DNA from 3 places in the Streptomyces sp. NPDC048411 genome. Region 1 is predicted to be linked to each of the others. Evidence: riboswitches for the same ligand, from Rfam matches in the RefSeq annotation. Region 1 holds a riboswitch; each other region holds the start of a gene.

What was found. Region 1 has a riboswitch for cyclic di-AMP ahead of AB0915_RS28675 (M23 family metallopeptidase). Riboswitches for the same ligand answer to the same signal wherever they lie in the genome.
Positions count from the first base shown of each region.
Region 2: it holds a riboswitch for cyclic di-AMP, as region 1 does, so the genes downstream of both, AB0915_RS00265 (M23 family metallopeptidase) here and AB0915_RS28675 (M23 family metallopeptidase) in region 1, are expected to answer to the same signal.
Region 3: it holds a riboswitch for cyclic di-AMP, as region 1 does, so the genes downstream of both, AB0915_RS20340 (transglycosylase family protein) here and AB0915_RS28675 (M23 family metallopeptidase) in region 1, are expected to answer to the same signal.

Region 1 is NZ_JBEZKL010000105.1:217-9,672, reverse strand. It holds gene AB0915_RS28700 (sporulation protein) at 1-1,518, shown strand, start outside; gene lhgO (L-2-hydroxyglutarate oxidase) at 1,833-3,089, shown strand; gene trmB (tRNA (guanosine(46)-N7)-methyltransferase TrmB) at 3,082-3,891, shown strand; gene AB0915_RS28685 (PrsW family intramembrane metalloprotease) at 4,009-5,592, shown strand; gene AB0915_RS28680 (aldo/keto reductase) at 5,597-6,541, opposite strand; gene AB0915_RS28675 (M23 family metallopeptidase) at 6,697-7,815, opposite strand; cyclic di-AMP (ydaO/yuaA leader) riboswitch at 7,827-7,979, opposite strand; gene AB0915_RS28670 (PP2C family protein-serine/threonine phosphatase) at 8,240-9,394, opposite strand.
Region 2 is NZ_JBEZKL010000001.1:52,897-62,352, reverse strand. It holds partial or broken gene AB0915_RS00290 (citrate/2-methylcitrate synthase) at 1-121, shown strand, start outside; gene AB0915_RS00285 (GTP-binding protein) at 145-1,248, shown strand; gene AB0915_RS00280 (DNA topoisomerase IV subunit A) at 1,286-3,736, opposite strand; gene AB0915_RS00275 (pitrilysin family protein) at 3,950-5,326, shown strand; gene AB0915_RS00270 (pitrilysin family protein) at 5,353-6,735, shown strand; cyclic di-AMP (ydaO/yuaA leader) riboswitch at 6,944-7,110, shown strand; gene AB0915_RS00265 (M23 family metallopeptidase) at 7,124-7,906, shown strand; partial or broken gene AB0915_RS00260 (GntR family transcriptional regulator) at 8,121-8,839, shown strand; gene AB0915_RS00255 (HPr family phosphocarrier protein) at 9,033-9,314, opposite strand.
Region 3 is NZ_JBEZKL010000054.1:32,688-42,143, reverse strand. It holds gene AB0915_RS20360 (SurA N-terminal domain-containing protein) at 1-18, shown strand, start outside; gene AB0915_RS20355 (nucleoside triphosphate pyrophosphohydrolase) at 161-1,123, shown strand; gene AB0915_RS20350 (cytochrome P450) at 1,133-2,410, shown strand; gene AB0915_RS20345 (transglycosylase family protein) at 2,516-3,415, shown strand; cyclic di-AMP (ydaO/yuaA leader) riboswitch at 3,716-3,887, shown strand; gene AB0915_RS20340 (transglycosylase family protein) at 3,891-4,622, shown strand; gene eno (phosphopyruvate hydratase) at 4,925-6,211, shown strand; gene AB0915_RS20330 (septum formation initiator family protein) at 6,405-6,875, shown strand; gene AB0915_RS20325 (DUF501 domain-containing protein) at 6,957-7,565, shown strand; gene AB0915_RS20320 (Ppx/GppA phosphatase family protein) at 7,640-8,581, shown strand; gene AB0915_RS20315 (NAD(P)/FAD-dependent oxidoreductase) at 9,056-9,456, shown strand, end outside.

The sequences.
Region 1 (9,456 bases):
GAGCAACGCGGGCCGAACGAGAAGCTCGGAACCGTTCTCGCCCTCGCGGGAATCAGCAACGCCGGGCTCGCCCGGCGGGTCAACGACCTCGGGGCGCAGCGCGGGCTGACACTTCGCTACGACAAGACCTCGGTGGCGAGATGGGTCTCGAAGGGCATGGTGCCGCAGGGTTCCGCGCCCCATCTCATCGCCGCGGCGATCGGCGCCAAGCTCGGCCGGCCGGTCCCGCTGCACGAGATCGGACTCGCGGACGCGGATCCGGCGCCCGAGGTGGGTCTGGCCTTCCCGCGCGACGTGGGCGAGGCGGTGCGTTCGGCGACCGAGCTCTACCGGCTGGATCTGGCGGGGCGCCGGGCAGGCAGCGGCGGGATCTGGCAGTCGCTGGCGGGCTCGTTCTCGGTGAGCGCGTACGCGACGCCCGCGTCGCGCTGGCTGATAACCCCCGCCGACCCGTCGGTGGCACGCGACTCGTCGGCGGCCGAGGCGGCGATCCTCGGCACGCAGGGCGAGCCCGGTGCGCAGCCGGCGCCGGGCGCACCGGGCGGCGCGCCCAACATTCCCGTACAGCCGGGACCGGACTCCGTGAACGACATCTCGCCGCTGCGCGTCGGCCACAGCGATGTGACCAAACTCCGCGAGGCGGCCCAGGACGCGCGCCGCTGGGACTCCAAGTACGGCGGCGGCGACTGGCGCTCCTCCATGGTCCCGGAGTGTTTACGGGTGGACGCGGCGCCGCTGCTCCTCGGCTCGTACAGCGACGAGGTGGGCCGGGCGCTCTTCGGCGCCGCCTCCGAGCTGACCAGACTCGCGGGGTGGATGGCGTTCGACACCGGGCAGCAGGAGGCCGCCCAGCGCTACTACATCCAGGCGCTGCGGCTCGCACGGGCGGCGGCCGACGTGCCGCTCGGCGGCTATGTCCTCGCGTCGATGTCGCTTCAGGCGACCTACCGCGGCTTCGCCGACGAGGGGGTCGACCTCGCGCAGGCGGCCGTCGAACGCAACCGCGGGCTCGCCACCGCCCGCACCATGAGTTTCTTCCGGCTGGTGGAGGCGAGGGCCCATGCGAAGGCGGGCGACGCCGCGGCTGCGGGGACCGCGCTGAAGGCCGCCGAGAGCTGGCTGGAGCGTTCCCGGGACGGCGACGCGGACCCGTCGTGGCTGGGCTTCTACTCGTACGACAGGTTCGCCGCCGACGCCGCGGAGTGCTACCGCGATCTGAAGGCCCCGCGGCAGGTGCGGCGCTTCACCGAACAGGCGCTGTCCCGGCCGACCGAGGAGTTCGTGCGCTCGCACGGGCTGCGGCTGGTGGTCTCGGCCGTCGCCGAGCTGGAGTCCGGCAACCTGGACGCGGCCTGCGCGGCGGGCACCCGGGCGGTCGAGGTGGCCGGCCGCATCTCGTCGGCGCGGACCACGGAGTACGTACGGGACCTGCTGCACCGCCTCGAACCGTACGGGGACGAGCCACGCGTCGCCGAGCTGCGCGAGCGGGCACGGCCGCTGCTGGTGGCGCCGGTCTAGGAAACCGCCGAAGATCTTGCTCTGGCCGCCCGACTCACCCCGGATTGCCAGCACATGTAAATCGCTATGAACCAGGGCAAGTCAGGCACGATTTCAAGATCTTCAAGGCACTTCCAGTGCCCCTCCCGGCAGGCTTTGCCGGTCGCAGCACCAGCGGCCTCCCCAGGGGCGCCCGCACCTCTCGGATGCCCGCGCGGAGTCCTCCGGGCGACGCGCAGGCATCCGGAGGCGGAATTCCGGGCGCCACGCTGGCCTCAGCTGGTTTGAGTGCGATGTCAGTGGGTCAGTGCACTATCGGGGTGGGAGGTGGCGCGATGATGACTCACGCGGCGTACGACTGCGATGTGCTGGTGATCGGCGGCGGGATCGTCGGCCTGTCGACGGCGTATGCCCTCACGCGGACCGCTCCGGGCACGCGCGTGACCGTGCTGGAGAAGGAGTGGGGCACGGCGCGCCACCAGACGGGGCGCAACAGCGGGGTGATCCACAGTGGCATCTACTACCGCCCCGGTTCGCTCAAGGCCCGCTATGCGGTGCGCGGCGCCGCCGAAATGATCGACTTCTGCGCGGAGCACGGCATTCCGCACGCGGTGACCGGCAAGCTGATCGTCGCGACCGGGCGGTCCGAGCTGCCCCGGCTGCACGCCCTGGTGCAGCGCGGCCGGCAGCACGGGCTGCCGGTGCGGGAGCTGGGGCCCGCGGGGATCGCGGAGTACGAGCCGCAGGTGCGCGGGCTCGCGGCGATCCGGGTCGGGACGACCGGTGTGTGCGACTTCAAGGCGGTTGCCGAACGGTTCGCGGCCGAGGTGCGCGGCGCGGGCGGGCTGATCAGGTTCGGAGCGGAGGTCACTGCGATCGACCGCCGCCCGTGGGGTGTGGCGGTGCGGACGGCGGACGGCCGCGTCGTGCGGGCCCGGGTCCTGGTCAACTGCGCGGGGCTGCACTGCGACCGGGTGGCCCGGCTCGCGGGCGACGAGCCGGGCATGCGGATCGTGCCCTTCCGTGGGGAGTACTACGAGCTGGCCAGGCCGGAGCTGGTGCGCGGGCTGGTCTACCCGGTGCCGGACCCGGCATTCCCGTTCCTCGGGGTGCACCTGACCCGGGGCCATGACGGCGGCGTCCACGTCGGGCCGAACGCGGTGCCCGCGCTGGCCCGCGAGGGATACGGCTGGCCGGTCGTACGCCCGCGTGAGCTCGCGGACACGCTGGCCTGGCCGGGCTCCTGGCAGATCGCACGCAGACACTGGCGGTACGGGGCGGGCGAGGTGCACCGTTCACTGTCGAGGAGCGCATTCACCGCGGCCGTCCGGCGGCTGCTGCCCGAGGTCACGGAGGACGACCTGCGCCCCGCCCCGTCCGGTGTCCGGGCCCAGGCGGTATTGCGCGACGGCACGCTGGTGGACGACTTCCTGATCCGCGAGGCCCCGCACACGGTGCATGTGCTGAACGCCCCGTCGCCCGCCGCGACGGCCTCGCTGCCCATCGGGCGGGAGGTGGCACGCAGGGCGCTGCTCCGGGCACAGGGAACGGGGTGGAAGCCGCCCGCCGTAGAATCGGGGCACTGTGTCTGAGTCCTTGAACCCCGCCCCCGAGTCCGACGAGGCCCACGATCTGCGCGCCGCAGCCTTCGAGCGGCAGCGCAGGCTGCGTCAGGAACCGCGCTTCCCCGGCGGACCCGCCGCCGACCCGGCCGGGTCGCACCACGAGCGCCGGATCCGCAGCTTCCAGCCGCGCCGCAGCCGTGTCACGCCCGGCCAGGAGGACGCGCTGCAGCGGCTCTGGCCGAAGTGGGGCCTGGACATCGACGGGCAGTCGGTCCTCGACCTGCCCGAGCTGTTCGACGGGCTTCCGGTCGTGCTGGAGATCGGCTTCGGGATGGGTGAGGCCACCGCGCAGATGGCGGCCGACGACCCGGGCACCGGCATACTCGCCGTCGATGTGCACACCCCCGGCCAGGGCAACCTGCTCGGTCTCGCGGACCGGAACGGACTGTCCAACATCCGGGTGGCCAACGGTGACGCGATCATCCTGCTGCGCGAGATGCTGCCGCCGGACGCACTCGACGGGCTGCGGGTGTACTTCCCCGACCCGTGGCCCAAGAAGCGCCACCACAAGCGGCGGCTGATCCAGCCGGAGTTCCTCGACCTGGCGGCGCAGCGGCTGAAGCCGGGCGCCGTGCTCCACTGCGCGACCGACTGGGAGCCGTACGCCGAGCAGATGCTCGAGGTGCTCACCGCGCACCCCCTGTTCGAGAACACGGCGGCGGACGGCGGCTACGCACCGCGGCCCGCGTTCCGTCCGCTGACCCGGTTCGAGGGGCAGGGCCTGGACAAGGGCCATGTCGTGCACGACCTGCTCTTCGCCCGCAGCTGACCTTTCGACCACGACTGGGTCCTCGCCCGTGGCTGAGCTGCAGATTTCCTGACGGGGCGGTGCGCGCACCGCACTGCCCCATGGTCAGCTGTCAGTCCCCCTCGTTAGGGTCATGGGGTGTCCGACGGGTCTGTCCAGCAGCAACAGTCGCAGCCGGCCGTTCCGCTCCTCGAGGAGCAGCGGGTCGGCGAGATCCTGGCGGCCGTGCCGGAGCGGGGCCAGTGGCGCTACCGTCCGCGCCGCGTCGGCATGGTCTGGCGGAGCAAGACGTTCCGTATCGCTGCTGTCTTCACGGTGCTCGCGCTGTGCGGGCTGGTGATCCTGGCCCTGGTCCGCGCCCAGACCGGCACCGAAGGGTTCCTGGTCGGGCTGGGTCTGGCCGTGCTGCCCGTCCCGGTCCTGATGACGGCGTTCCGCTGGCTGGACCGGGTCGAACCCGAACCCTGGCGGAATCTGCTGTTCGCCTTCGCCTGGGGTGCGTGCGCCGCCGCCCTGGTCGCGATCATCGCCAATTCGTTCGCGACCCGCTGGATCGCGACGGCCACCGCGGACCCGGCGAGCGCGGACACCCTCGGGGCCACGGTCATAGCGCCGGTCGTCGAGGAGAGCGCGAAGGCGGCGGCCGTCCTGCTGATCTTCCTGTTCCGGCGACGGGACTTCGGCGGTGTCGTCGCCGGCGTCGTCGTGGCCGGCTTCACCGCGACGGGCTTCGCCTTCACCGAGAACATCCTCTACCTGGGCAACGCGTTCGGCGAGGACCAGCAGATCGGCAGCTCGGGCCTGGCGTCGGTGACGGCCGCGACCTTCTTCGTACGAGGAGTGATGACGCCGTTCGCGCATCCCCTCTTCACCGTGCTGACCGGTCTGGGCTTCGGCTTCGCGGCGCTCAGCGCACGCCGTCACCGCATCCGCCGCATCGCGCTGCCGCTGCTCGGACTGATCCTCGCCATGGGCATGCACGCCCTGTGGAACGGTTCGGGGACGTTCGGTCCGTACGGCTTCTATGTCGTGTACGGGGTGTTCATGGTCCCGGTCTTCGGACTGGTCACCTGGCTGGCGATCTGGTCGCGCCAGCGGGAGCTGCGCACCCTGGCGACCGAGCTGCCCGCGTACGCGGCCGCCGGCTGGCTGACCCCGGCCGAGCCGCTCGCGCTCTCCTCGATGCGGGCCCGCGGCCTGGCCCGGGACCTGGCGCGCCAGCGGCACGCACAAGCGGGGTACGGGGCCCCGGGTTACGGGTACGCCCCTGCCCACGGCCCCGCCCACGGCACTCACAGCCGGATCGCGGCCCAGGTACGCAGCCACGCCAAGGCGCAGGCCAAGGCGCGCGGCAAGGCGGCGGCGCGGGCGGTCGCCGAGTACGAGTCGTTCGCCACGTCCCTGGCGTTCCTGCGCCGCCGGGCCGGCCGCGGGGCGGCGGAACCGGACTTCACCGCACGTGAACTGGAACTGCTGCACCATCTCTGGCAGCGCCGGGACGTGGCCGCCCCCGCCCTGGCGTACGCGGCACAGGCGACGGGCCGTCTGCGCCCGCACTCCATGGCCCCGGCGCCGGTTCCTCAGCAGTACCAGCCGGTTCCTCAGCAGTACCAGCCGTACGGCGGCCACAACCCGTACCTGTCGCTCCCTGGGCAGCCGTATCACCAGCCGCCCCACGGACAGCAGAGCTACGGGAACCGGCCGCCCCAGCATCCCTGGTGACGGGTCAGGCGGACGCCTCGGTGAGTTCCGCCAGCTCCTGCTCGGTCAGCCGGAGGCCGGCGACGGCCACCAGTGCGGGCAGCTGCTCGACCGTGCGGGCCGAGGCGATCGGGGCGGCTACGGTCGGACGGGCGGCGAGCCAGGCCAGGGCGACGGTCGCCATCTCGGCGCCGCGCTCCTGGGCCACCTTGTCGAGTGCGGCCAGGACCTTCCGTCCCCGCTCCGACTCCAGGTGCCGGCCGGCCTTCTCGGCCCGGGCGCTCTCCACCGACGTGCCCGGACGGTACTTGCCGGTGAGGAAACCGGAGGCCAGGGCGAAATACGGGACGGCGGCGAGCCCGGCGCGGGCGGCGGTGTCCTGGAGCTCGCCCTCGTAGGTGTCGCGGGAGACGAGGTTGTAGTGCGGCTGCAGGGCGACATAACGGGCCAGCCCCTCGCGCTCGGAGAAGTCCAGGGACGCCTGGAGCCGCTCCGGGCTGATGTTGGAGGCGGCGATGGCGCGCACCTTGCCGTCCTTCACCAACCGGTCGAGGGCGGTGATGATCTCCTCGACCGGGACGGTCTCGTCGTCGAAGTGTGTGTAGTAGAGATCGATGTGGTCGGTGCCGAGCCGGCGCAGCGACTGCTCGGCCGCGGCCTTGATGGTGGTCGCGGAGAGCCCCTTGTACGCGGGGTGGGCGCCGACCTTCGTGGCGACGACGATGTCGGACCGGTTGGAGCGTGCGGCGAGCCACTTGCCGATGACGGTCTCCGACTCGCCGCCCTCGTTGCCAGGGACCCAGGCGGAATACGCGTCGGCGGTGTCGATGAAATTGCCGCCCGCCGCGGCATACGCGTCGAGGACGGCGAACGACTGCGCCTCGTCGGCGGTCCAGCCGAAGACGTTGCCGCCGAGGGCGAGCGGGAAGACCTGAAGGTCGGAAGAGCCGAGTCTGCGCAGAGAGGTCATGAGCGGAACAACGGATTCCAGCGGTGTTGCTATTCCATGCATGCCGCACGCGAAAGCCGTGGCCAAACGGACCGGCAGCCCTGACGTCGGGGGGTGAGCGTCAGGACTGCCGGGGATCGGTGGCGGGCCGGTGGGACCGGCCCGCGTTCATCGGGTCAGACCGTGAGGCCCTTGTCGCGCAGCCAGGTCATCGGGTCGATGCCCGTGCCGCCCGGGGTGTGGACCTCCAGGTGGAGGTGGGGACCCGTCACATTTCCGGTGGCGCCGACGCGGCCGATGGTCTCACCGGTGGTGACCTTCTGGCCGGCGCTGACGTCGATCGACGACTGGTGACAGAACCACAGCTCCGTACCGTCCTCGAGCTCCAGGACCGTGCGGTAGCCGTAGGAGCCGGACCAGCCCGCCGACTTGATGGTGCCGGTGTGGATGGCCTTGATCGGGGTGCCGGTCGGCGCCGCGAAGTCGAGACCGGTGTGGTGGCCGGAGGACCACATCGAACCGGCTTGCCCGAAGATCGAGGTGATCGTGTACGAGGAAGTGGGGATGGCGTAACTGGCGGCCAGTTTGGCGAGCCGCTCGGCCTCGGCCTTCGCCTTCGCCTCTTCCTCCGCCTTCTTCTTCGCGGCCGCGGCCTTGGCCTCGGCGACGTCCTGCTTCTGCTTCGCCTCGGCTGCCGCCTTCTCCGCGGCGGCCTTCTCCTCGGCCGCCTTGGCCTCCGCGTCGGCAGCGTTCTGCTGCTGCTCGGCCTGCTGGAGGATGCGGGCGCGGAGCGCCTCGCCGGCGTCGGTGGCGCCCTGCTCGGCCTCCGCGGTGGTGATGCCCGCGCTGGTCAGCGGTGCGGCGGCGGTCTTGGCCTGGGCCTGGTCGGCGGCGGACCCGTCGGCGAACAGCGCGCCCACACTGGGGAGGGAGTTGGCGTCGGGGAGCTTGTCCGCGAGGGAATCGGGAAGGGAGATGGAGACCGGCGGCTTGCTCTGCGCGGTGGCCATGCCGCCCGCGCCGACGGCCGCGATGACGCCGACGCCGAGAACCGTGGAGCTACGGGCGAGCCCGTTGCGCTGCTTGGCGACGCGGTGCCTGCCGCGTACGGGGCGGACGGACTCCTCGGTGGGGTTCCATTCCTCCCACTCCCGGTCGGCCTCTCCGAGGCCTTCGGTCCCGACCTCGGCGGTGAACCCGGTGCCGAACTCGGTGTCCGTCCCGGATGCGTACTCAGTGGTGAAGTCGGAGCCGAACCGGGAAGGGGCTTCGGGGGCAGGCTTGTTGGACGCCACGGGGGCGCACTCCTTTCCTTCCTTCTCGCCTACCGGGTTAGCTGACGGGTTCGGAGCAGGAAGGTCTCCTACGGATTCCTCCGCCTCTCACGAGACACAGGTGTCCGATTCACCCCATGGAGGTGGTTCCCCGGTTCCCTTGCGGAATTCGGCGCTCGCGCACGGTGCCGCCACTGACGACGGCTGGGACGACCGCGCTGCGTTATCGAACGTTAATAGACACACAGGCCTGATTCCAAGCTGTTCCCACTGATCGTTCAGGGTCTTGGCCTGGACTTTACTGGACACAACCGGTCGAAATCGGGCGAGTTGACCCGGACTCAGCCACTACCGCCTTTCTGACGTTGCGTCAAACGTTATGCAGAGCGGCACTCTTCGATTACGCACGGTGGCGTCGTCCTCGTGTGCTCACCGCAGCCGCGCCTCATTCCTGCCCGCGCCTCACGATCTTCACGGTCCTGCGCCGCTCCGGCTGCCCCTCCGCGGGCCGTACGACCGCGACCAGCGCCATGTCGTCGGTGGACTTGCCGCCCGTGTGCAGCCGTACGTCATCGGTCAGCGCAGACAGCAGCTCTTCGGGCCTGGGGAAGATCCGCCCACGCAGCCGGGCCGCCGGGTCATAGAACACCCCATGCTTGTCGCGCGCCTCGGAGAGACCGTCGGTGTAGACGAGCAGCGTCGTCCCGGCGGCCAGACCCCAGGCGTCGGCCAGGTCCGGCCACACCCCCAGCCCCATGCCGAGCGGCAGCGCAGGCACGCTCGGCACCAGCACCTCCACCCTTCCGTCAGGGTGGAGCAGCAGCGGCTCGGGGTGGCCGCGGTTGACAATCCGTACCTCGGCACCACCGTGCGGGATCTCGGCGAGTACGGCGGTGACGAACCCCTCGACCGGATCGATCCCGCCGCGTCGCTCCCCCTCCCGTGCCAGCGCCCGCTCCAGCCGCTGCGCCACGCCCTCCAGCGAAGCCTCGTGCTCGGCGACCTCCCGGAACGCGCCGATGATCACCGCCACCGCCTCGACCGCGTCGAGCCCCTTGCCCCGCACGTCCCCGACCACCAGCCGCACGCCGTGCGGGGTGTCCACCACGGCGAACAGGTCGCCGCCGACGAACTCGTCCGCCTGTGCCGCCTCGTACCGCGCGGCGACCCGCAGCCCGCCGATCAAGTCGTTCGGCTCCGGCAGCACGGCCCGCATGGCGGTCTCCGCGATGACCCGCGCCGAAGCCAGCTGCTCATTGCCGCGCGCTACGACTCCGTTGATGAAGAAGGCGAGGATCGAGGCGGTGAGCACGGTGATGACCTCGAGGGACGGCACGACCTGCAGCACCGTGCCGCTCTCGATCCGCAGGACGAGGATCGAGAGCAGCGAGGCGACGCCGATACGGACGGTGCTCGCCCGTGAGAAGAACGGTGCGGCGGCCAGCGGGGCCGCCACGAACAGCGGCACGGCGGTGAACGGCGGCGGAGTGAGGATGTCGAACACGAGCCCGGCGACGATCAGAAACGTCGGCAGCGCGCGGACGATCCGCCGGGAAGGGATGTCACCCCCGCCCCGCACCCCGCGCAGCTTCTCCGCCATCCCCACCTGTGCTCTCCTGCCCGGTACGCGCAGCGGCTCCTGCGGTCTCCTGCCCCCATACG
Region 2 (9,456 bases), on a different contig from region 1:
GTGCGGCGCGTGTGGCCGGCTGGAACGTCAATATCCTGGAGCAGGCGGAGGACTCGAAGACCATCCGCCCGGCGGCCCGTTCCATCGGTCCACCCCGCCGCAGCCGGTACCGGCGCCCTGAGGTCCCCCCGAGGAAGGCCACCGTTGAGCCCGTCATCCCCGCCCCGCAGGCAGCAGATCCCGGTCATCGTCCTGGCAGGGTTCCTGGGTTCCGGCAAGACGACCCTGCTCAACCACCTGCTCCGCCACCGCGCGGGGAACCGGATCGGCGTGATCGTCAACGATTTCGGTTCGATCGAGATCGATGCCATGACCGTCTCGGGGCAGGTCGGCTCGACTGTTTCACTGGGCAACGGATGTCTGTGCTGCGCCGTCGACGCGAGCGAACTCGATACCTTCCTGGAGACGCTGACCCGCCCCGCCGTCGGCCTCGACGTGATCGTCATCGAGGCCAGCGGACTCGCGGAACCCCAGGAGCTCGTGCGCATGCTGCTGGCCAGCGACAACCCGCACATCGTGTACGGGGGACTGGTCGAGCTCGTCGACGCCGCCGAGTTCGACGCCGTCCGGGAGCGCCATCCGGAGATCGACCGGCACCTCGGCGTCGCCGATCTTGTCGTGCTGAACAAGACGGACCGGGCCACGGACGAGGAGCAGGACCGCATTCGGGACGCCGTCGCGGCGACCGGCAGCAGGGCGGCCGTTGTCTCCGCCGAGTACGGACGCATCGACCCGGAGCTGCTCTTCGACCCGGCGCTGCGGCCGGACGGCGAGGAGCGGATGCGTCAGCTCTCCTTCGAGGACCTCCTGCTGGACGAGGAGGGCGGCGAAACGCACGCCGGGCATCTGCACACCACGTACGAGAGTGTCTCGTTCGGCGCCGATGTACCCATGAACCCCCGCCGAACGATGGAGTTTCTCGACTCCCGGCCGGAGGGCCTCTACCGGATCAAGGGGTACATCGACTTCGGCGCGGGAGACCGCGGGAACAAGTACGAGGTGCATGCGGTCGGCCGGTTCCTGCGGTTCGCCCCGCAGCCCTGGAAGCGCGACGAACCGCGCCTCACCCAGCTGGTGCTGATCGGCTCCGGCATCGACCCGGATGCCCTGCACAAGGAGCTGGCCGACTGCCGCGAGAGCGCCGAACCACCGGTGGAAGCAGGGGCGGCGCCGGACATGACGCAGGACGCCGCACATGAGCAGAGCATGTGGGGCGTCCTGCGTTACGTACAACAGCCGGCCGACTGAAACCGACCGGCGCATGCGGCCGACGGTATCCCGCCGGCTACACCGGTCCGGCGACCACCGCGACCGGCTTGGCCAGCGGCGTCCCCGAACCGTCGCGCCGCGGATCCGGCTCCGGCAGTTCGGACGGGGTGCCGTTCTTCTGCGCCGCCCGCGCCGGGACCGCACCCGCCCAGGCGAACACCAGGACGTCCTCGCCCTTGAGGAAGCGCTGACAGCGCACCCCGCCGGTGGCCCGGCCCTTGCGCGGGTACTGGTCGAACGGCGTGAGCTTCGCCGTCAGCACCGAGTCGTCCAGCGTGCCGTGCGAGCCCGCCACCGTGAACACCATCGCGTCCGCCGCCGGGTCCACCGCGCCGAACGAGAGCACCTCGGCGCCCTCCGCCAGCTTCACGCCCGCCATGCCGCCCGCCGGCCGGCCCTGCGGCCGTACCTGGGCCGCCGGGTAGCGCAGCAGCTGTGCGTCGGACGTGATGAAGACGAGGTCCTCCTCGCCCGTACGCAGTTCGGCGGCGCCGACGATCCGGTCACCGTCCTTGAGGGTGATGACCTCCAGCTCGTCCTTGTTGGCCGGATAGTCCGGCACCACCCGCTTGACGACGCCTTGCAGGGTGCCGATCGCCAGGCCGGGGGAGGACTCGTCGAGCGTGGTGAGGCAGATGACCTCCTCACCGGTCTCCAGCGTGAGGAACTCCGAGACCTGTGCCCCGCCCGAAAGATTGGGCGCGGCATGGGTGTCCGGCAGCTGGGGCAGGTCGATCACCGCGAGCCGCAGCAGCCGCCCTGTCGACGTCACCACGCCGACATCGCCACGTGCCGTCGCCGGCACGGCCGACACGATCACGTCGTGCTTGGCGCGCTTGGCGTCCTCGGTGACGACGATCGGGTCGCCGGTGGCCGTACGGGCCAGGAGACCGGTCGAGGACAGCAGCACCCGGCAGGGGTCGTCCGCGACCTCCAGCGGCACCGAGGCGACCTGCGAACCGGCCGACTCCAGCAGCACCGTACGCCGGTCGGTGCCGAACTTCTTCGCGACTGCGGCCAGTTCGGTGGAGACCAGCTTGCGCAGCTCGGCGTCCGATTCGAGGATCCTCGTCAGCTCGGCGATCCCGGCGTTGAGCCGGTCCCGCTCGCTCTCCAGCTCGATCCGGTCGAACCGGGTCAGCCGGCGCAGCGGGGTGTCCAGGATGTACTGCGTCTGGATCTCGCTCAGCGAGAAGTGCTCGATGAGCCGCTCCTTCGCCTGCGCGGAATTGTCGCTGGACCGGATGAGCCGGATGACCTCGTCGATGTCGATCAGCGCGACGAGCAGACCCTCGACCAGGTGCAACCGGTCCCGGCGCTTGGTCCGGCGGAACTCGCTGCGGCGGCGCACCACGTCGAAGCGGTGGTCGAGATAGACCTCGAGGAGCTCCTTGAGACCCAGCGTGAGCGGCTGCCCGTCGACCAGCGCCACATTGTTGATGCCGAAGGACTCCTCCATCGGCGTCAGCTTGTAGAGCTGTTCCAGCACGGCCTCGGGCACGAAGCCGTTCTTGACCTCGATGACCAGGCGCAGGCCGTGCTCGCGGTCGGTGAGGTCCTTGACATCGGCGATGCCCTGGAGCTTCTTCACCGAGACCAAATCCTTGATCTTGGCGATCACCTTCTCCGGGCCGACGGAGAAGGGCAGTTCGGTGACGACCAGACCCTTGCGGCGGGCCGTCACGTTCTCCACGGCGACCGTCGCACGGATCTTGAACGTGCCACGCCCGGCCGCGTACGCGTCCTTGATCCCGCCGAGGCCTACGATTCGGCCACCGGTCGGCAGGTCGGGTCCGGGGACGAACCGCATCAGGGTCTCCAGGTCCGCGCCCGGATGCCTGATCAGATGGCGGGCGGCGGCGATGACCTCGCCCAGGTTGTGCGGCGGCATATTGGTCGCCATGCCGACCGCGATCCCGGATGATCCGTTGACCAGGAGGTTCGGATAGGCGGCGGGGAGTGCGACCGGTTCCTGTTCCTGGCCGTCGTAATTCGACTGGAAATCGACGGTGTCCTCGTCGATCGACTCCGTCATCAGCGACGTGGCGTCGGCCATCCGGCACTCGGTGTACCGCATGGCGGCCGGCGGGTCGTCGTTGCCGAGCGAGCCGAAGTTGCCGTGCCCGTCGACGAGGGGGAGCCGCATCGAGAACGGCTGCGCCATCCGGACCAGCGCGTCGTAGATCGACGCGTCGCCGTGCGGATGCAGCTTGCCCATGACCTCGCCGACGACGCGGGCACACTTCACATAGCCGCGGTCGGGGCGCAGCCCCATCTCGTTCATCTGGTACACGATGCGGCGGTGCACCGGCTTCATGCCGTCGCGGGCGTCCGGCAGGGCCCGTGAGTAGATCACCGAGTACGCGTACTCGAGGAAGGAGCCCTGCATTTCGTCGACGACGTCGATGTCGAGGATCTTCTCCTCGAAGTCGTCCGGCGGCGGGGTCTTCGTACTGCGGCGGGCCATCGCTGCTGCGACTCCTTCACAGATCTGTTCGGGCAACCTCTGGTTCTGACGCGGACCATTGTGGACCGCCGCACTGACAACGCCGACCTCGACCCGTCCCAAGCGCTCTTTCACGCGAACTTCCACGGCACGGGAACTTCGCCAGGTGTCGGTGCGCTTGCTTACAGTGGCAGGTCTCGCAAGAAATCCAGTATCGCGATCGAAGGGACGTACATGCCCATGGGTCACACGGCCACAGCCCAGGCCGGCTCCGGCGGCTTGACAGCGACCGAGCACCGTCTGGCCAACGGCCTGCGCGTGGTGCTCTCCGAGGACCATCTGACCCCGGTCGCCGCGGTGTGCCTCTGGTACGACGTCGGGTCGCGCCACGAGGTCAAGGGGCGCACGGGTCTGGCTCACCTCTTCGAGCACCTGATGTTCCAGGGCTCCGGACAGGTCAAGGGGAACGGACACTTCGAGCTGGTGCAGGGCGCCGGGGGCTCCCTCAACGGGACGACCAGCTTCGAACGCACCAACTACTTCGAGACGATGCCCACGCATCAGCTGGAACTGGCCCTGTGGCTCGAAGCCGACCGGATGGGCTCGCTGCTCGCCGCGCTCGACGACGAGTCCATGGAGAACCAGCGGGACGTTGTCAAGAACGAGCGCCGCCAGCGGTACGACAACGTTCCGTACGGCACGGCGTTCGAGAGGCTGACCGCCCTCGCCTACCCCGAGGGCCACCCGTACCACCACACCCCGATCGGCTCGATGGCCGACCTGGACGCGGCGACGCTCGAAGACGCACGGACCTTCTTCCGTACGTACTACGCGCCCAACAACGCGGTGCTGTCGGTCGTCGGCGACATCGACCCCCAGCAGACGCTCGCCTGGATCGAGAAGTACTTCGGCTCCATCCCGTCCCACGACGGCAAGCAGCCGCCGCGCGACGGCACGCTCCCCGAGATCATCGGCGAGCAGCTGCGCGAAGAGGTCCACGAGGAGGTCCCGGCGCGGGCGCTGATGGCCGCCTACCGGCTGCCGCACGACGGCACCAGGGAGTGCGACGCCGCGGATCTCGCGCTGACCGTGCTCGGCGGAGGCGAGTCCTCCCGGCTGCACAACCGTCTGGTCCGCCGCGACCGCACGGCCGTTGCGGCAGGTTTCGGGCTGCTGCGGCTGGCCGGCGCGCCCTCGCTCGGCTGGCTGGACGTGAAGACGTCCGGCGGTGTCGAGGTGGCGCAGATCGAGGCCGCGGTCGACGAGGAGCTGGCCCGATTCGCCGCCGAGGGCCCCACGCCCGAGGAAATGGAGCGCGCTCAGGCACAGTTGGAGCGCGAGTGGCTGGACCGGCTCGGTACGGTCGCGGGCCGCGCCGATGAACTCTGCCGGTTCGCCGTGCTGTTCGGCGACCCGCAGCTCGCCCTGACCGCCGTCCAGCGGGTCCTCGACGTCACCGCGGACGAGGTCCAGGCGGCGGCCAGGGCCCAGCTGCGCCCCGACAACCGGGCGGTGCTCGTCTACGAGCCGGTCGAGCCGGCCGAATCCGCCGACGCGGAAGCCGACGAGACGGACACCGACACCGACGCGCACGAAGGGGCGGACAAGTGAGCGACGCTGCCGCGACTGGAGTAACGATGGAGTACCACCCGCAGCCGACCCCCGGCACGGCCAGGCCCTGGGCCTTTCCCGCACCCGAGCGCGGCGCCCTGCCCAATGGGCTGACGGTGCTGCGCTGCCACCGTCCCGGCCAGCAGGTCGTCGCGGTCGAGATCTTCCTCGACGCCCCGCTGGACGCCGAGCCCGAGGGCCTCGACGGCGTGGCCACGATCATGGCGCGGGCCCTTTCCGAGGGCACCGACAAGCACTCCGCCGAGGAGTTCGCCGCTGAGCTGGAGCGTTGCGGCGCCACCCTCGACGCGCACGCCGACCATCCCGGCATGCGGGTCTCCCTGGAGGTTCCGGCCTCCCGGCTGGCCAAGGCGCTCGGGCTGGTCGCCGAGGCGCTGCGGGCACCCGCGTTCGCCGACAGCGAGATCGAGCGACTGGTGAACAACCGGCTCGACGAGATTCCGCACGAGCAGGCCAACCCGGCCCGGCGTGCCGCCAAGCAGCTCTCCAAGGAGCTCTTCCCGGCCACGTCGCGGATGTCACGCCCGCGCCAGGGCACCGAGGAGACGGTGGAGCGGATCGACTCCGCGGCCGTGCGCGCCTTCTACGAGGCCCATGTCCGGCCGTCCACCGCGACCGTCGTCGTCGTGGGCGACCTCACCGGTATCGACCTGGACGCCCTGCTCGCCGACACCATCGGCGACTGGACCGGAAACACTGTGGAGCCCCGTCCGGTCCCGCCGATCACCGCCGACGACACCGGCCGCGTGGTGATCGTCGACCGTCCGGGCGCCGTGCAGACGCAACTGCTGATCGGCCGCATCGGCGCCGACCGGCACGACAGCGTGTGGCCGGCCCAGGTCCTCGGCACCTACTGCCTGGGCGGCACACTCACCTCCCGGCTGGACCGGGTGCTGCGCGAGGAGAAGGGCTACACCTACGGCGTGCGGGCCTTCGGGCAGGTCCTGCGCTCGACGGCCCCGGACTCCGCCTCCGGGGTGACCGGCGCGGCGATGCTGGCGATCAGCGGCTCGGTGGACACGGAGTCCACCGGACCGGCGCTCGACGACCTGTGGAAGGTCCTGCGGACCCTGGTGGCCGAGGGGCTGACCGACGCCGAGCGCGAGACCGCTGTGCAGAACCTCGTGGGTGTCGCCCCGCTGAAGTTCGAGACGGCTGCCTCCGTCGCCGGCACGCTCGCCGACCAGGTCGAGCAGCACCTCCCGGATGACTACCAGGCGCAGTTGTACGCCCGCCTGGCCGAGACCGGCACGGTCGAGGCGACCGCAGCCGTGGTCAACGCCTTCCCCGTGGACCGGCTGGTCACGATTCTCGTCGGCGACGCCGCGCAGATCGAGGAGCCGGTCAGGGCGTTGGGCATCGGAGAGGTGTCGGTCGTCACCGGCTGATGCACCAAAGCCCCGCAAAGGGGGGCGAAGAGGGACCCTGGCGAGTCGCTTCCCGCCAGGGTCTTCCTTTTTGCCCGATTTGAGACGAAAGTTCCTTGCTTGCTCTGTGGGATGCGCTACAAAGCGCCCTGTCCGTTTGGTGAATGAAAGTGCCCCCGCCTAGCGTCGGCTCCGCTGTCCGTCACTCGTATGCCGCATCCGTGGCGCCGGGCAGTGATCGCCGAGTCCCCGTCAGGCGCGAGCCTGGGGAGCCGGGGACCCACGCAGTCCCTGGGGTGCATCGGATGCCGCGACCTCCTGTGAGGCCGGGGATCCGTAGGAGACCTTCCTGCTCCGAACCCGTCAGCTAACCCGGTAGGCGAGAAGGAAGGAAAGGACCAGCTACTTCATGGCGTTCACCCGCCCCACCGGGAAGCACCGTGCCCCGAGCCGCCTGAAGCGCAGGAGCGCACGCGTCGCCGGAGTCGCAACGCTGGCGACCACCGGTGTCATCGGCGGACTGGCCTCTCCGGCCCTCGCCACGGATGCCGAGGCCCCCTCCGGCGATGAAACCGGTCTGACCCAGATCGTCGCCATCGAGGATGCCCTCGCCGACCAGGTGGCCACCCAGGCCGAGGTGCAGAAGCGCCAGGCCGACGTCGCCGCGAAGGCTGCCGAGGCTGCCAAGGCCGACGCGGCGGCGAAGGTCAAGGCCGAGGCCCGCGCCAAGGCGGCCCGTGACGCGAAGGCCCGCGCCGCCCGTTCCGCCGAGCGCACCCGCCTGGGCTCCTTCCAGCTCCCGGTCGCCGGTTCGTACGTCACCACCGGCTACAAGTCGAGCGGATCCCTCTGGTCCTCCGGCCGCCACTCGGGCATCGACTTCCACGCCGCCTCCGGCAGCTCCGTCGTCGCCGTCGGCGCCGGCACGGTCGTCGAGGCGGGCTGGGGTGGCGCATACGGCAACAACATCGTGCTGCGGATGACGGACGGCACGTACACCCAGTACGGCCACCTCTCCTCGATCGGCGTCTCCGTCGGCCAGAGCGTCGGCGCAGGCCAGCAGATCGGCCTCTCCGGCTCGACCGGCAACTCCACCGGACCGCACCTCCACTTCGAGGCCCGCACCACGCCTTCGTACGGCTCCGACATGGACCCCGTGGCGTACCTGCGCGCCCATGGCGTGAACGTCTGACCGACGTCCCATCCGCAATACGCCGAAGGCCCCGGCTTCCGCCGGGGCCTTCGGCGTGTCCGTTCCTGCCGAACCGCCCCGCGGAACCGTCCCCGGGTCAAAGGGTATTCATGGTTTTCGGCCCGGCTTCGGAAATGCAGCCGCCGTGCAATAGAGTCACGGAACAGGCGTCGATCGGCCGCGTTTCGCGGGGGATTAAGGCGGAGGTTCGGACATGCGTATTCCGGCGCAATCGGTATGTACGGCAATCCGTGACGACATCGTCTCCGGTGTCTTCGAACGCGGCGGCAGACTCACCGAGGAGCTGCTCGCGCGTCGTTACGGGGTATCCCGTGTCCCGGTGCGGGAAGCGCTGCGCACCCTGGAGTCCGAGGGCTTCGTGGTCACCCGCCGACATGCCGGTGCCTGTGTCGCCGAGCCCACCGAACAGGAGGCCGCCGACCTTCTGGACGTGCGGATGCTGCTGGAGCCGCTCGGTGCGGCCCGTGCCGCACAACGCCGCACCGAGGCGCACCTCAAGGTGCTGCGCGGCCTGGTCAGGCTGGGTCAGGACAGAGCGCGGCGGGGTGAGGGGGAGGATCTGCGCTCCCTGGGCGGCTGGTTCCACGAGACGCTCGCCCAGGCGTCCGGCAGCCCCGGGCTCGTCGCGCTGCTCACCCAGCTACGCCACAAGATCGCCTGGATGTACGCGGTCGAGCAGCCGGCCCGTCTGGCCGATTGCTGGGGCGAGCGCGGAGCCATCGTGGACGCCGTGGGGCGCGGCGACGCGGAACGGGCCAGGGCGCTGGCCGCCCAGCACGCCGAGCGGGCCGCCGCCGCGCACCGGTTGCGCCGCGCGGGCGGTGCTCCGGGCCGTGATGCCGGCGCCCCCGTTCCGGCGGCCGGGTGAGGAATTCGCAACATGCCGTAAACATCGCGAGCGGCCGGCGTTAACACCTGCGCCGTATACAAAGTGAATTAAGTACGCGGGTCTTTCTTTGGGCTGCCCGAAATTCGCTCCGGAGGCATTGCCGGTATCAGGAAACGCAGGAGCCGCGGTCCCGGTTGGGGGTATCGCGGCTCCGTCACAGAAATGGACCCGACAGGAACTGGCCGGAAAGGCTTCCCCCTGATCGGAACCCTGGAATCAGACGGTCTCGGGGAGCTCCTCGAGCCCCTCGGTGACCAGCTTCGCCAGCCGGTCGAGCGCGGCCTCCGCGTCGTCCGCCTCGGAGGCGATCACGATCTCCTCGCCGCCGTGCGCGCCGAGGCCGAGCACCGCGAGGATGGAGGCGGCGTTCACCGGGGGGCCGTCGGACTTGGCGATCGTCACGGGGATGCCGGACGCCGTGGCCGCACGAACGAAGATGGAAGCAGGGCGGGCGTGCAGGCCCTCGGCCCAACCGACATTGACGCGACGCTCAGCCATGGTTCTGCCCTTCACAAATCAATGGTTGTCTAGACCAGACTCTCACGCAGTGCGCTGTCTCCCGCCGACGCGCGCCCCGGCCCGTGCAGCACGGCCGGTCGGAGCTCTCAGACTGCCTCGGCCCCGGGCCCTACGCGACCGC
Region 3 (9,456 bases), on a different contig from region 1:
GCCCCGGCCGGCGCCTAGGGTCTTCCGTTCGGATCGTGCCGGACCCCGCGGGCCCGGCATGATGCGAACGAGAGGCGTCCGGCCGGTCGGGCCGGTCGCCCACCCCCTGGTGCCCCTCCCGGCACAACACTGCCGGTCACGGCACGAGTAGGTTGGTGGGGTGAACGCTGAAGACCCCGGTCGTATCGTCCTGCTCACCGCCAGCCACCGGGTCGCGCCCGGACTGCTGTCCTGGCCCGCCTGGCAGACGCTGCACGCCGCCGACCGGGTGCTCTGCGCCGAGTCCGACCAGCCCCAGCTGCCGTACCTGCGCGAGGCGGGCGTCACCGTCGAGCACACCGCGCCCACCGCGCAGGAACTCGTCGACGCCTGCGCGGGCGGCCGGACCGTTGTGGTCGTGACCGGTGGTGAGGGCAATCAGCCGCTGACGGACGGGCTGGCCCGGCTGGCCGGCTCGGGCCGGGTGCAGATGCCGAACCTGGAGCTGCTGCCCGGTTCGTACGATCTGCCCGGCGCCCGCCTTCTCGACCTCGTCCAGGTCATGGACCGGATCAGGGGCGAATGCCCGTGGACCTCGCAGAAGACCCATGAGGGGCTTGCCAAGTACGCCATCGAGGAGGCGTACGAACTCGTCGAGGCGATCGAGGACGGCGACCGCGACGAACTGCGCGAGGAGCTCGGGGACGTCCTTCTCCAGGTCGTCTTCCACGCCCGGATCGCGGAGGAGGACACGGACGAGCCGTTCTCCGTCGACGATGTCGCCGCGACCCTCGTCGAGAAGCTGATCCACCGCCATCCGCATGTCTTCGGTGACGAGACCGCCGAGACCCCGGAGGACGTCCACGCGCACTGGCTGCGTACCAAGGCCATCGAGAAGCAGCGCGACTCGGTCACGGACGGCGTCCCGCTCGGGCAGCCCGGACTGGCGCTGGCCGCGAAGCTGGCGAGCCGGGTCCGTGCCGCCGGACTCGATGTGCCGCTCCCGTCGGGCGACAGCATCGGTTACGAGCTCCTCGCCCTGGCCGTACGCGCGGAACAGGACGGCACGGACCCCGAGGCCGCCCTGCGCGCTGCGGGCCGCGCCTACCGGGACGCGATCCTCGCCGCCGAGGCCAACGGATAACGTCAGGGGGTGAACGACAGCCCCGCCGACGCCCCCGAACTCTTCACCTGGGAGTTCGCCACCGACCCGTACCCGGCCTACGCCTGGCTGCGCGAGCACAGCCCCGTGCACCGCACCACGCTGCCCAGCGGGGTCGAGGCATGGCTCGTGACGCGGTACGAGGACGCCCGCCAGGCCCTCGCCGACGCCCGGCTCTCCAAGAACCCCGCGCACCACGACGAACCGGCGCACGCCAAGGGGAAGACCGGCATCCCGGGCGAGCGCAAGGCGGAGCTGATGACGCATCTGCTGAACATCGACCCGCCCGACCACACCAGGCTGCGCCGACTGGTCTCGAAGGCGTTCACGCCGCGCCGGGTCGCTGAGTTCGCCCCGCGCGTGCAGGAGCTGACGGACCGCCTCATCGACAACTTCATCGAGGAGGGATCCGCGGACCTCATTCACGACTTCGCGTTCCCGCTCCCCATCTATGCGATCTGCGACCTGCTCGGCGTCCCGCGCGAGGACCAGGACGACTTCCGGGACTGGGCGGGGATGATGATCCGCCACGGCGGCGGTCCGCGCGGCGGGGTGGCCCGGTCGGTGAAGAAGATGCGCGGCTATCTCGCGGAGCTCATCCACCGGAAGCGGGAGAACCCGGGGGAGGACCTGATCTCGGGACTGATCCGGGCCAGTGACCACGGCGAGCACCTCACCGAGAACGAGGCCGCCGCCATGGCCTTCATCCTCCTCTTCGCGGGATTCGAGACGACGGTCAACCTGATCGGCAACGGGATGTACGCCCTGCTGCGCAATCCGGAGCAGCGGGAGCGGCTGCAGCGCTCGCTCGACGCGGGGGAGACAGGGCTGCTGGAGACCGGTATCGAGGAGCTGCTGCGGTACGACGGTCCGGTGGAGCTGGCGACCTGGCGGTTCGCCACCGAGCCGCTGATCCTCGGCGGGCAGCGGATCGTGGCGGGTGACCCCGTACTGGTGGTGCTCGCCGCCGCCGACCGGGACCCGGAACGGTTCGCGAACCCGGACACCCTTGACCTCGCGCGGCGTGACAATCAGCACCTTGGATACGGGCACGGCATCCATTACTGCCTGGGAGCACCGCTTGCGCGACTGGAGGGACAGGCTGCCCTGGCCACGCTGTTGAGGCGCCTCCCGGATGTGCGGCTTGCGGTGGAACCTGCCGATGTGCGCTGGCGTGGCGGACTCATCATGCGTGGTCTGCGCACGCTTCCGGTGGAGTTCGGTCCCGGCCGGCGTTCCGATGAGGGTGACACTCTGTCAACTCTGTGACTTTCACGTGATCTGCGCTGCATCGACTTGTGACAAGCGTTCGAGTGCCGCTACGTTCACCGTTCGACTCACCAGTCACTTGTCAGTCACACGGAAGGCAATCCCATGGGCTCCGCGAACGGCAGGCACCGTCGCCCTCGCCAGGCACCCGCGATCGTCGTCGCCGCAGGCGTGACCGGTTCGGCCATCGCTATTCCCCTGCTCGGTGCGGCCGGTGCGCACGCCGCCGACGCCACGACCTGGGACCGGGTCGCGGAGTGCGAGAGCGGCGGGATGTGGAGCGCCGACCTCGGCAACGGTTTCTACGGCGGTCTTCAGTTCTCGCAGGATGCCTGGAAGTCGTACGGCGGTGAGGCGTACGCCGCGCGCGCGGACCTCGCCAGCCGCTCACAGCAGATAGCGGTCGCCGAGAAGGTCCTGGAGGACCAGGGGCCGAAGGCGTGGCCCAGCTGTGCGGGCATCTCCGGGCTCACGGAGGACGGGGTGTTGCCGGGGGTCGACCCGGGAGTCGTGCCGTCGGCCGAACCGGCGAAGGGCGGGGACGCGTCCGAGGCGCCGTCCGCCAAGGCGTCGCACAAGGCGTCGCACAAGGCGTCGGGCAACGCGTCGCACAAGCCGTCGGCAGAGCCGTCAGCCACATCACCGTCCAAGAAGTCTGATTCGTCTGACTCGCCCCAGAAGTCCGACGTCCCCGGAAATGAGGCGGGTGGCAAGCACCGTGGCGCGCCGGCCTCCGAGGTGAGTCAGGGTGCGGGCAGGGGCGGTGGCCGGGACTCGGGCCGGCATGCTTCCCGCGGCAACAGTGAGGGGCGCGACACGCGCGCGGTGGCGGCCGACGGCGATTACACCGTCCGGCCGGGCGACAACCTCTCGGCGATTGCTGACGCACAGAAGGTTCCCGGCGGATGGCCCGCTCTCTACAAGGCGAACAAGGGTGCGGTCGGCGGCGACCCGGACCTCATCCTGCCTGGCCAGAGCCTCGATCTCGGCGTGAAGTCGAAGTGAGAGCAGTCTGATAAACGGCTAAAAGCACCCCAGAAACCGGGGTAGTTCAGGGACCTATGTCCGCTTATGCGTAAGTGAGACATGGGTCTCTTTGCGTCAATTGGCGTGTCGCGCCTGCCGGGTCTGTCCGCATCGCCCCTCACCTGCGAAAACGCTGCGCATTCGGATGCAGGTAAGGACTGATTGTCCGTTATGCCCATCTTTGAATGTCGAGGTTGCATACGTTTACGGTCGGAACCGCTCGCACCGCGGGCCCCGTCGACCGTCACGCCGAATCCTGCCGTCGGTCGAAGGGAACAGACGCGTAAAGCGCCGTAGGCAGGAGCGGGGGACCCAGGTAAGCCGCCGGGCCCGATGGTCGAAAGACCGTCAGGACCGGCTCGGGGTGAAGTCGCGTGCTAGGACATGCGACCGGGCAACTCACTTGGCCCGAACCCGACAGCTCACCTCGTAGGCGTCGGTGAGGAGAAGTTCCATGCTGCTGAACAGCAAGGGCAAGCACCGTCGCCCGTCCAAGGCCGTCCGTGTCGCCACGCTCGCCGGTGTCACCGGTGCCGCCATCGCCGCTCCTCTGATGGGTGCGACCGGTGCCTCCGCCGCCTCCGTCGCCACGTGGGACGCCGTCGCCCAGTGCGAGTCCGGTGGCAACTGGTCCATCAACACCGGCAACGGCTACTACGGCGGCCTGCAGTTCTCGCAGTCCAGCTGGGCCGCCGCCGGTGGTACGCAGTACGCCCCGCGTGCCGACCTCGCCACCAAGGCTCAGCAGATCGCCACCGCCGAGAAGCTCCTCGCCATGCAGGGCCCGGGTGCCTGGGGCTGTGCCGGCGCCGGTCGCCTCACCAACGATGGTGTCGACCCGGGTGTCGACACCGGTTCCACCGCGCAGCAGAACGCCCCGGCGCAGCAGTCGAAGCAGGCCGCGCCGAAGCAGGCCGCGCCGAAGCCGGCCGAGCGCACCGAGGCCCCCGCCGCCTCCCGCGCGGACCGCGGCACCGCCCCCAAGAAGACCGTCACCACGCCGACCGGCGAGAAGGTCGCCAAGGGCGACGGCGAGTACACGGTGAAGTCCGGCGACTCGCTCAGCAAGATCGCCGCGCAGCACAAGGTGAAGGGCGGCTGGCAGCAGCTCTTCAAGCTGAACAAGGACATCGTCCAGGACGCCGACCTGATCTACCCGGGTCAGCAGCTCCACCTGACGAAGTAGGACGGGCGCTCCGTGGACACGGGCTCCCCGTAGACACGGGCTCTCTCCTCCCCGAGCACCCCGACCCGGCGCGGATTCCCCCGTACGTGCCGGGTCGGGGTTTTTCGTATTCACTGTTCAACCGTTGTCGTTACCGTCCAGTAGAAATCTGGACCTTTGCCCTGCTACGAGTGCCCTTGGGTCCTTTTTCGTCCCAGGGGGCGGGCGGTCGGCGGACCGAGGCGGCCCAGCCGGTTAGGCTCTTGTCGCAAGGCCAAAGCGACCCTGCACAACCAGCGTCATATCCCAGAAGGAGATGCCTCGTGCCGTCCATCGACGTCGTCGTAGCCCGGGAAATCCTCGACTCCCGCGGAAACCCCACGGTCGAGGTCGAGGTTGGCCTCGACGACGGCAGCACGGGCCGTGCTGCTGTGCCGTCCGGCGCCTCCACCGGTGCGTTCGAGGCCATTGAGCTTCGCGACGGTGACCCCAACCGCTACCAGGGCAAGGGCGTCGAGAAGGCCGTCCTCGCCGTGATCGAGCAGATCGGCCCGGAGCTCGTCGGCTACGACGCCACCGAGCAGCGGCTGATCGACCAGGCCATGTTCGACCTGGACGCCACCGAGAACAAGGGCTCGCTCGGCGCCAACGCCATCCTCGGCGTCTCGCTGGCCGTCGCGCACGCCGCGTCCGAGGCCTCGGACCTGCCGCTGTTCCGCTACCTCGGTGGCCCGAACGCGCACCTGCTGCCCGTCCCGATGATGAACATCCTCAACGGTGGGTCGCACGCCGACTCCAACGTGGACATCCAGGAGTTCATGATCGCGCCGATCGGCGCGGAGTCCTTCTCCGAGGCCCTGCGCTGGGGCGCCGAGGTCTACCACACGCTGAAGAAGGTCCTGAAGACCAAGGGCCTGTCGACCGGTCTCGGCGACGAGGGCGGCTTCGCGCCGAACCTGGAGTCGAACCGCGCCGCCCTGGACCTCATCATCGAGGCCATCAAGGAAGCCGGTTACGCCCCGGGCAAGGACATCGCGCTCGCGCTCGACGTCGCCGCCTCGGAGTTCTACAAGGACGGCACGTACGAGTTCGAGGGCAAGTCCCGCTCGGCCGCCGAGATGACCGAGTACTACGAGGAGCTCGTCTCCGCGTACCCGTTGGTCTCCATCGAGGACCCGCTGTACGAGGACGACTGGGCCGGCTGGAACGTCATCACCCAGAAGCTCGGCGCCAAGGTGCAGATCGTCGGCGACGACCTGTTCGTCACCAACCCGGAGCGCCTGGCCCGCGGCATCGAGGAGGGCTCCGCCAACGCCCTGCTCGTCAAGGTCAACCAGATCGGTTCGCTGACCGAGACCCTGGACGCCGTCGAGCTGGCCCAGCGCAACGGCTTCAAGTGCATGATGTCCCACCGCTCCGGCGAGACCGAGGACGTCACCATCGCCGACCTCGCCGTCGCGGTGAACTGCGGCCAGATCAAGACCGGCGCCCCGGCCCGCTCGGACCGCGTCGCCAAGTACAACCAGCTGCTGCGCATCGAGGAGATCCTCGACGACGCGGCGGTGTACGCGGGCCGCTCCGCGTTCCCGCGGTTTCGCTCTGCGAACTGATCAGCACAGCGCTCTGCGAACTGATCAGCACAGCGCTCTGCGAACTGATCAGCACAGCGCTCCGCTGACTGATCAGCACGGCAAGGGCTGATCGCAGGCCCGGTACCGGGCAAAGGCCACGGCCTCCGTCCGTCCCCGCACTCGGTCCCGTACCGTGTGCGGGGACGGACGTGCGTAGTGGGGAGGCGGAGACATGGCCGCGAAGGACCGGGACCGGTTCTCCACCGCGACCCGGCTGCGACTGCTCGGTGAGCAGACCGCCGCCCGCGTCTACCGGTCCCAGAACCGCCGCCAGGCCCGCCGCTCCCGGCTCACCGGCCGGGCCGCGTTCCTCGCCCTGGTCGTCTGCTCCCTGGTGGTGGCGCTCGCGTACCCGATGCGGCAGTACGTGTCGCAGCGCGACGACATCGCCGACCAGGAGCGGCTGGCGCAGGAGGCCGAGAAGCGCACCGAGGAGCTGCGCGACGAGAAGGCGCGCCTCCAGGACGACGCGTACGTCCGGCGGCTGGCCCGGGAGCACCTGCACTACGTGAGTCCCGGGGAGACCAGCTACACGGTGATCGACCCCGACGCGGCGAAGGAACGCAGCGGAGGGGCGAAGGAGACCGACCGGCCGTGGCACTCCAACCTGTGGGACGGCGTGGACAGCGCCGACCGCAACTGACTTCTCATTCCCTTGTTCACCTCGTCTCCGCAGCACTGTGCGGAGCCGTAGTTCACGCATCCGAGTAGATCCAAGGCAGGCATGGAAACGCCCCCTCCCCAGACCGAGTCCACCCCACCCACCGAGGCGGACATCGCCGCGTTCCAGCAGCAGCTCGGCCGCCCGCCGCGCGGGCTGCGTGCGATCGCGCACCGCTGCCCGTGCGGCAACCCGGACGTGGTCGAGACGTCCCCGCGGCTGGAGGACGGTACGCCGTTCCCGACGACGTACTACCTGACGTGCCCGCGCGCGGCTTCCGCGATCGGCACGCTGGAGGCGAACGGCGTCATGAAGGAGATGACGGACCGTCTGGCCACGGACCCGGAGCTGGCGGCTGCCTACCGTGCCGCGCACGAGGACTACATCGCCCGGCGTGACGCGATCGAGGTGCTGGAGGGCTTTCCCAGCGCGGGCGGCATGCCGGACCGGGTGAAGTGCCTGCACGTGCTGGTGGGGCACTCGCTGGCGGCGGGGCCGGGCGTGAACCCGCTGGGCGACGAGGCGATTGCGATGCTGCCGGAGTGGTGGCGCAAGGGGCCCTGCGTGACGCCGTGCGGCGCGCCGGAGGAGAAGGACGGCCTGACCGTCGAGACGTCGGAGGGCGGGTACGTCGCGTTCCGGCCGGCCGACGGGGCGCCGGACGAGGGCTGACCGTTCCCCCGGGGGCTCCGCCCCCGGACCCCCGCTCCTCAATCGCCGGAGGGGCTTGATTTCTAGGAGCACCCATGACCCGCGTTGCCGCCATCGACTGCGGAACCAACTCCATCCGACTGCTCGTCGCCGACGCCGACCCCGCCACGGGTGAGCTCACCGAGCTCGACCGGCGGATGGAGATCGTCCGCCTCGGCCAGGGCGTGGACCGCACCGGCCGGCTCGCGCCCGAGGCCCTGGAGCGGACCTTCGCCGCCTGCCGCCAGTACGCGGAGGTGATCAAGGAGTACGGCGCGGAGAAGATCCGCTTCGTCGCTACCTCCGCCTCCCGCGACGCGGAGAACAGGGACGAGTTCGTCCGCGGCGTGCTGGACATCCTCGGCGTCGAGCCCGAGGTGATCAGCGGCGACCAGGAGGCCGAGTTCTCCTTCGACGGCGCCACCAAGGAGCTCGCGGGCAGCGAACACCTGCCGAAGCCCTACCTGGTGGTGGACATCGGCGGCGGATCCACCGAGTTCGTCGTCGGCGACGACCGGGTCCTGGCCGCGCGGTCGGTGGACATCGGCTGCGTACGGATGACCGAGCGCCATCTTGTACGCGACGGTGTCGTCACCGACCCTCCCACACCGGGTCAGATCACCGCGATCCGCGCGGACATCGACGCCGCCCTCGATCTGGCCGAGGAGACCGTCCCGCTCACCGAAGCCGCCACGCTCGTCGGCCTCGCCGGCACCGTCACCACTGTGGCCGCGATCGCGCTGGGACTGGAGGAGTACGACTCCGAGGCGATCCACCACTCCCGGATCTCCTTCGAGCAGGTCCAGGAGATCACCGGACGGCTCGTCACCTCGACCCACGCCGAGCGAGCCGCGATCCCCGCGATGCATCCAGGGCGGGTCGACGTGATCACCGCCGGGGCGCTCGTCCTGCTGGGTGTGATGAAGCGGACCGGGGCCCGCGAGATCGTCGTCAGCGAGCACGACATTCTCGACGGGATCGCCTGGTCCATCGCGTAGCCGGAGGCCGTCGGCAGCCCGCTCGAAAGGCTGTTCGCGGGGGTGCGGCAAGAGGCGCCGAAAAGGCGCTCAGGCGCACTCCCGCCTGCACCTTTGAGTCGTCGGGAGCCCCTCCGGGACCTCTTCGGGAGACACTCCGCGACGAAGTTCGTGAACTTCTTCACAAGGAATTCGTTCCCTCGATGCGCACTTCTGCTCCGTACGGGGCCCCGGGACCGTCCGCGGACGCGCTCGCTGCGTGTGTGGGAGGGTTCCGGACGTGTTGCCGCGGTGTTGGCCGAAGGGGTGCTTCACCCCGCTCGCGGGGCTCAAGAGCCAGCTCACAAGCGGTGAACAACGTTCGCTGCTGCACCGTGGTTCCCCTGTGACGCCATGACCTCGCTCACGTGGGCGGCGAAGTGTAGCAGAGGGTGGGCGATACCTTGTGAAGGGGCTCACGAGCATGCCCCCCGAGGGGGGTGGATACTCGATGGCATGAGCACCACGGAGCGTCCCAGGATCCTCGTAGTAGGCGGTGGGTACGTAGGCCTGTACGCAGCTCGGCGCATTCTGAAGAAGATGCGCTACGGAGAGGCGACCGTCACGGTCGTCGACCCCCGGTCGTACATGACCTACCAGCCTTTCCTCCCCGAAGCCGCCGCAGGCAGCATCTCGCCGCGGCATGTCGTCGTCCCGCTGCGACGCGTACTGCCGAAGGCCGAGGTTCTCACCGGCCGCGTCACGACCATCGACCAGGACCGCAAGGTCGCCACGGTCGCGCCGCTGGTCGGCGAGGCCTACGAGCTGCCCTTCGACTACCTCGTCATCGCGATGGGCGCCGTCTCCCGTACCTTCCCGATCCCCGGCCTGGCCGAACAGGGCATCGGCATGAAGGG